2 regions of the Pseudomonas sp. BN414 genome follow, and region 1 is predicted to be linked to the other one. Evidence: predicted binding sites of a transcription regulator. Region 1 holds the regulator's gene; the other holds the start of a gene.

Region 1 (3,405 bases):
CGTGGTCGTGCTCGATGCCGGCGTAGCGATCGACCTGGCTGGCCATCATCACCAGCTTGACCAGGTTGCTTTCCACCTCGGTGACCAGTTGCGTGACGCGCTTGATCACCTGGCCGGTGAGGTCCTGGTAGTCCTGTGCGAGCAGGATGTCGTTGAGCTTCCCGGACAGCGCATCGGTGTCGCGCTGGCTGCGGGCGAGGAATTGCTCGATGCGGCGGGCCAGGTCACGGAATCCGTCCGCGCCGATTTCCCGACGCATGAAGCGGCCCCATTCCTCACCCAGCTTCTGGGCTTCGTCGCTCAGGCCGCCCAGCAGCGGCGCGCTTTCCTCCACCAGATCCATGGTGCGGTTCGCGGCCTTTTCGGTCATCTGCACCACATAGGAAAGGCGGTCGGTCGCATCGGCGATCTGCGACATCTCCTTGGCATGGGGCAGGTGCGGGTCGATCTGGAAGTTGACGATGGCGTTGTGCAGCTCACGGGTGAGCTTGCCGACTTCCTGGTAGAGGCCGCGATCACGGACGTGATTGAGTTCGTGGATGAGTTGTACGGCGTCGGTGAAGTTGCCTTTTTCGAGGCTGTCCACCAGTTCCCGCGCACGGTCTTTCAGGGTCGACTCGAAGTCTCCCAGCAGGTGTTCTTTCTGGTCCATGGTGCCCTCGCGGCTGACATTCAGCCGTTGACCCGCTCGAAGATCTTCTCGATTTTTTCTTTCAGGACCTGGGCAGTGAAAGGCTTGACCACATAGCCGTTCACACCGGCCTGGGCCGCTTCGATGATCTGGTCGCGCTTGGCCTCGGCAGTCACCATCAGCACCGGCAGGTGTTTCAGGCGCTCATCGGCGCGTACCGCGCGCAGCAGGTCGATACCGGTCATGCCGGGCATGTTCCAGTCGGTCACGAGGAAGTCGAAGTTGCCGCTGTGCAGCATGGGCAGGGCGGTGGTGCCATCGTCCGCTTCGGCGGTATTGGTGAATCCCAAGTCGCGCAAGAGGTTCTTGATGATGCGTCTCATCGTCGAGAAATCATCAACGATGAGGATTTTCATGTTCTTGTCCAAGTCGACCTCCGTACAGTCTCAAACGTCCCTCTTGCCGGGGACGCCATCCAAATCTGAAAGCGGTGTACCGTTCAGCGCGCGCGCCACTCGCCGAGCCGTGCGCGCAGGCGTGCGGCGCACTGGCTATGCAACTGGCTGACACGTGATTCGCTGACCCCCAGCACTTCACCGATTTCCTTCAAGTTCAGTTCTTCGTCGTAATACAGCGCCAGCACCAGGCGCTCACGCTCCGGCAGGTTCGCGATGGCATCAGCCAGCGCGGCCTGGAAACGGTCTTCTTCCAGATCATGGGAAGGCGAGAATTGGGTGACACCGGCGTCCTCGTGCACACCGCCCTGCTCGCCGTCCTGCAACAGGTCGTCGAAGCTGAACAGGCGGCTGCCCAAGGTGTCGCTCAGGATGCCGTAGTAGTCTTCGAGACTCAATCCAAGTTCGGCAGCAACTTCCTGATCTTTAGCGTCGCGACCTGTTCGGGCCTCGATGGTGCGGATCGCGTCACTCACCATGCGCGTGTTGCGGTGCACCGAACGTGGCGCCCAGTCGCCCTTGCGGACCTCGTCGAGCATGGCCCCGCGGATGCGGATGCCGGCGTAGGTTTCGAAACTGGCACCCTTGCTGCCATCGTATTTCTTCGAGGCTTCGAGCAGTCCGATCATCCCAGACTGCATGAGGTCTTCCACCTGAACGCTGGCCGGAAGGCGCGCGAGCAGGTGATAGGCGATGCGCTTGACCAGGGGGGCGTAGCGTTCGATCAGCTGATGTTGCGAATCCCTTGCCTGTGCCTTGCCGTACATACGCAGCCCCGTGGCGGGTGTCATACAGGGGTTTCCGTGGACGGCTGCCGGACCAGCCGCTCGACGAAGAACTCCAGGTGGCCCCGCGGATTGGCCGGCAGCGGCCAGCTGTCGACCTTCTGTGCGATGGCCTTGAACGCCAGGGAGCACTTCGAGCGCGGGAAGGCTTCATAGACCGCGCGTTGCTTCTGCACGGCCTTGCGCACCGATTCGTCATAGGGGACGGCGCCCACGTACTGCAGGGCGACATCGAGGAAGCGATCGGTAACCTTGGTCAGCTTGGCGAACAGGTTGCGCCCTTCCTGCGGGCTGTGGGCCATGTTGGCCAGCACGCGGAAGCGGCTCATGCCGTAGTCGCGGTTGAGCAGTTTGATCAGCGCGTAGGCGTCGGTGATGGAGGTGGGTTCGTCGCAGACCACCACTATCACTTCCTGGGCGGCACGGACGAAGCTGACCACCGAATCGCCGATGCCGGCGGCGGTGTCGATCACCAGCACGTCGAGGTTGTCGCTGATCTCGCTGAATGCCTGGATCAGGCCGGCGTGCTGCATGGGCGAAAGCTGCACCATGCTCTGGGTGCCGGAGGCGGCCGGGACGATGCGAATGCCCCCCGGCCCCTGCAACAGCACGTCGCGCAGGTCGCATTCGCCATTGATCACATCGGCCAGGGTGCGCTTGGCGGTAAGGCCGAGCAGGACGTCGACGTTGGCCAGGCCGAGGTCGGCGTCCAACAACATGACGCGGCGGCCGAGATCGGCCAGGGCCAGCGAGAGGTTGACGGACACGTTGGTCTTGCCAACGCCGCCCTTGCCGCCGGTCACCGCGATCACCTGTACGGGATGCATACTACCCATTTCAAATACCTTGCCTTAGGGGCCAGTTTGGCGGTCCAGCACCGCCCCACACGGGGCGGCTCACAATTCTTCAACCGGCGCGGCGCGCCGGATTCTGGTAAAGCCCGGCGAACAGATCGGCCATGGCTTCTTCACTCGGGTCCTCCGGAGCCTGGAGGCTGACCGCACGACTCACCAGCTGGTGGCTGCGCGGAACCTGCAGATCATCCGGGATTCGCGGGCCGTCGGCCAGATAGGCTACCGGGAGATGCTGGCCGATAGCCAGTCCCAATACCTCGCCCAGGCTGGCGGCTTCATCCGCCTTGGTGATGATGCAACCGACCAGGCCGCAACGCTTGTAGCTGTGATAGGCCGCCTTGAGCACCTGGCTCTGGCTGGTGGCCGCCATCACCAGGTGATTCTTCGCGTTTATCGCCCGGCTGGCCAGCGCTTCGAGCTGCATGGTCAGGGCCGGATCGTTGACCGGCAGACCGGCGGTATCGATCAGCACCACACGCTTGCGGGCCAGGGGCGCGATGGCCTGGGTCAGGGATTGGCCCGGATCGACGAGGGTCACCGGCACATTGAGGATTCGGCCCAGGGTCTTGATCTGCTCCTGGGCGCCGATGCGGAAACTGTCCATGCTCACCAGGGCGACGTTTTGCGCGCCGTACTTGAGCACGTAGCGGGCAGCCATCTTGGCCAGGGTTGTGGTCTTG
Region 2 (3,405 bases), on a different contig from region 1:
GCACTGGCGCTGTCGTGGGCCAGGCTGGCAGCCTGGGTGACGTTCTGGTTGATGTCTTCCACCACGTGGGATTGCTGCAACGTAGCGCTGGCGATTGAGGCATTGAGCCCGGTCAGGGTGCGCAGAGCCTGGGCGATCTGCGCCAGGCTCTCGCCGGCTTGGCTGGCTTGGTCCACCGTTGCGCGGGAAGCCCGGCTGCTTTCGTCGATCACCTGGACCGCCGCCTCGGAGTTCTGCTGCAGGCGTTCGATCATGGTCTGGATTTCTGCCGTCGACTTCTGGGTCCGCTGGGCCAGCAGGCGGACTTCATCTGCCACTACAGCGAAGCCGCGGCCCTGTTCGCCGGCACGCGCGGCTTCGATGGCGGCGTTCAGTGCCAGCAGGTTGGTCTGCTCGGCAATGGAGCGGATCACTTCCAGCACGCTGCCGATCTGGGCGCTTTCCTGGGCGAGCGTCTGGATGACGTCCACGGCCTTGGTGATGGTGGTGGAGAGCTGGTCGATCTGCCGCAGGCTGCTGTCGATGTTGTCATGCCCCTGGCGCGCCTGTTCCTCGGCGTGGCGCACTTCGCTGGCGGCATGCTCGGCGTTCTTCGCCACGTCCTGCACCCCGTAGGTGACCTCGTTGATGGCGGTGGCCACTTGCTCCATTTGCAGGGATTGCTGTTCGCTCTGGCGCAGCCCGTTGCTGGCGATGCCATCGAGGTTGCTGGCGGCCTGGTCAAGGGCGGTGGCGGCGTCCAGGGACTGGCGGATCACGCCCCTCAGCTTGCCGGTAAAGGCATTGAAATGGCCGCTGAGGGCGGTGATTTCGTCGCGACCATGGGTGTCCAGGCTGCTGATGAGGTCGCCTTCGCCACTGGCGATAGCGGCCATCGCGGAAACCACTTCGTTCAGCGGCCGAGTGATGCTGCGGGCGATGACGATGACCAGCAGCGCCATGAAGATGGCAATGGTCAATCCCACCAGCGAGGCGCGCATGGCCTGGGCACGGAACTCCACCTGCATGTCGTCGATGTAGATGCCCGAGCCGATCACCCAGCCCCAGGGTGCGAACAGCTGCACATAGGAAACCTTCGGCACCGGGTCGCTGGCGCCCGGCTTGGGCCAGCGGTACTCGACTAAGCCCGCGCCCTGAGTCTTGGCGACGCGCGCCATCTCGTTGAACAGGGGCTTGCCGTCCGGGTCCTTGTAGCCCGCGAGGTCCTGGCCCTCCAGTTTGGCGTTGGTCGGGTGCATGATCATGCGCGGCGTCAGATCGTTGATCCAGAAGTAGTCGCCCTTGTCGTAACGCAGGATGCGAACCGTCTGCATCGCTTGCTTCTGCGCTTCTTCGCGGGGCAGGGTGCCCGCGGCTTCCAGGGTCTGGTAGTACTGCAGTACACCCACGGCGGTCTCGACCACGTGGCGGGTCTTCTGCGCCTTGCCCTGGTAGAGGTCGTCGTAGATCTGCTGCAGCATCAGCACGCCAAGGGTGACCAGCATGAATACCGCGACGATGAGGATCAGCCAGAGGCGACGACTGATCGGCAGGTTGCGCAAGCTGTGCATGGGGCGGGAACTCCTGGTTTCTTGTTATTGGTTTCGAGTCTGGAGCAGAGCAGTCCGCGTAGCGGATTTCAATCAGGCTTTAGCCGCGATTTCTATTTGGCTCTCTGTTAGCATTTCGGCGCTTCGGGGCAAAGCTGAAGGCTCGTTCGTCCCCGGAACCCGCATGCAGGTGCCCGGTCTCATCGCCGGAACCGCACGCTTGCGGCACAAGCTACCTGCACATACGCAATGAAAAGGCCGCCAGAAGAGCGCGCCTCGGGGAGATTTTTGATGGATTTGTGGACGGCCTTGCAGGCCATCATTCTGGGGATTGTCGAAGGCCTGACGGAGTTCCTGCCGATCTCCAGCACCGGCCACCAGATCGTGGTCGCGGACCTGCTGGGTTTCACCGGTGAACGGGCCATTGCCTTCAATATCATCATCCAGCTCGCGGCCATCCTCGCCGTGGTCTGGGAATACCGGCGCAAGATTCTCGACGTCGTCGTCGGCCTGCCGACCCAGCGGAGCGCCCAGCGCTTCACGCTCAACCTGCTGGTGGCCTTCTTCCCGGCCGTGATCCTGGGTGTGGCGTTCTCCGACATGATCCATCACTACCTGTTCAACCCCATCACAGTGGCGTCGGCCCTGGTAGTCGGCGGCGTGGTCATCCTCTGGGCGGAGCGGCGCCAGCATCGTGTTGATGCCGAGTCCGTGGATGAAATGACCTGGAAGCACGCCCTCAAAGTCGGCTGCGCCCAGTGCCTGGCGCTGGTGCCGGGTACCTCGCGCTCGGGTGCGACCATCATCGGCGGCCTGCTCTTCGGCCTGTCGCGCAAGGCGGCAACCGAGTTCTCCTTCTTCCTCGCCATGCCCACCATGGTCGGCGCGGCGGTCTACTCGGGCTACAAGTATCGTGAACTGTTCCAGCCGAGCGACCTGCCGGTGTTCGCCCTGGGCTCCGTGGTGTCGTTCATTTTCGCCATGATCGCCGTGCGCAGCCTGCTGAAGTTCATCGGCAGCCACAGCTACGCGGCGTTTGCCTGGTACCGCATCGGCTTCGGCCTGCTGATCCTGGCGACCTGGCAGTTGGGGCTGATCGACTGGACTACCGCACAGCCCTGATTGGTCTGATGTACCCGGGAGGCGCGCCACATGGCGCGCCTTCTGCGTTTCAGGGGGTGGGAAATTCGAGGATGAAGCGAGTCCAGCCCTTGGCGGATTCGCAGCGGATTTCGCCACCGTGGGCGCGTACGATCGAGCGGGTGATGGCCAGGCCGAGGCCGGCATGCTCGCGACCTTCGCGTTTTCGTGCGGGGTCGGCACGGAAGAATCGGTCGAACAGGCGCGGCAGCAGTTCAGGTGGAATGCCCTCACCGCTGTTGGCGACGGTCAGGCGCAGCCCATTGGGGCCGCTGGCCAGTTCCAGTTCGATGCGGCCGCCTTGCGGGGTGAAGCGCAGGGCATTGTCCAGCAGGTTGGAAAGGGCGCGGCGCAGCATTTCCCGGTCGGCATTCAGCTGTCCCGTGCCACGGCGATGCATGGTCACCTGGGACTCGTCGGCGAGGGGGCTGAAGTAGTCCAGCAGTGCGTCCAGTTCGCCGCCCAGGTCCAGTGTCTTCCGGTCGGTGGCCAGCAAGCCGTGTTCGGCCTTCGCCAGGAACAGCATGTCGCTGACCATCTGCGCCAGGCGTTGGAGCTCCTCCAGGTTGGAATGCAGCGTCTCGCGGTACTCATCCGCCGGGCGATCCTGGCTGAGGATCACCTGGGTCTGGGTCAGCAGGTTGGACAGCGGTGTACGCAGCTCATGGGCGATATCGGCGGAGAAGGCCGAGAGCCGCTGGAAGGTGTCGTCCAGGCGCGCCAGCATGGCGTTGAA

The links. The regulator FliA, encoded in region 1, starts transcription of late flagellar genes. The targets are predictions, from matches to a motif close to CTAAAGTTTNNNNNNNNNNNGCCGNTAA.
Region 2: E8E95_RS08095 (methyl-accepting chemotaxis protein) is a predicted target of FliA. The motif match lies at 1,663-1,690, and genes of this name have one in related genera.

The regions. Positions count from the first base shown of each region.
Region 1 is NZ_SSOL01000071.1:198,447-201,851, forward strand. It holds gene E8E95_RS18970 (protein phosphatase CheZ) at 1-652, opposite strand, end outside; gene E8E95_RS18975 (chemotaxis response regulator CheY) at 673-1,047, opposite strand; gene fliA (RNA polymerase sigma factor FliA) at 1,131-1,877, opposite strand; gene fleN (flagellar synthesis regulator FleN) at 1,874-2,707, opposite strand; gene flhF (flagellar biosynthesis protein FlhF) at 2,778-3,405, opposite strand, start outside.
Region 2 is NZ_SSOL01000044.1:14,946-18,350, reverse strand. It holds gene E8E95_RS08095 (methyl-accepting chemotaxis protein) at 1-1,550, opposite strand, end outside; gene E8E95_RS08090 (undecaprenyl-diphosphate phosphatase) at 1,821-2,651, shown strand; gene E8E95_RS08085 (heavy metal sensor histidine kinase) at 2,701-3,405, opposite strand, start outside.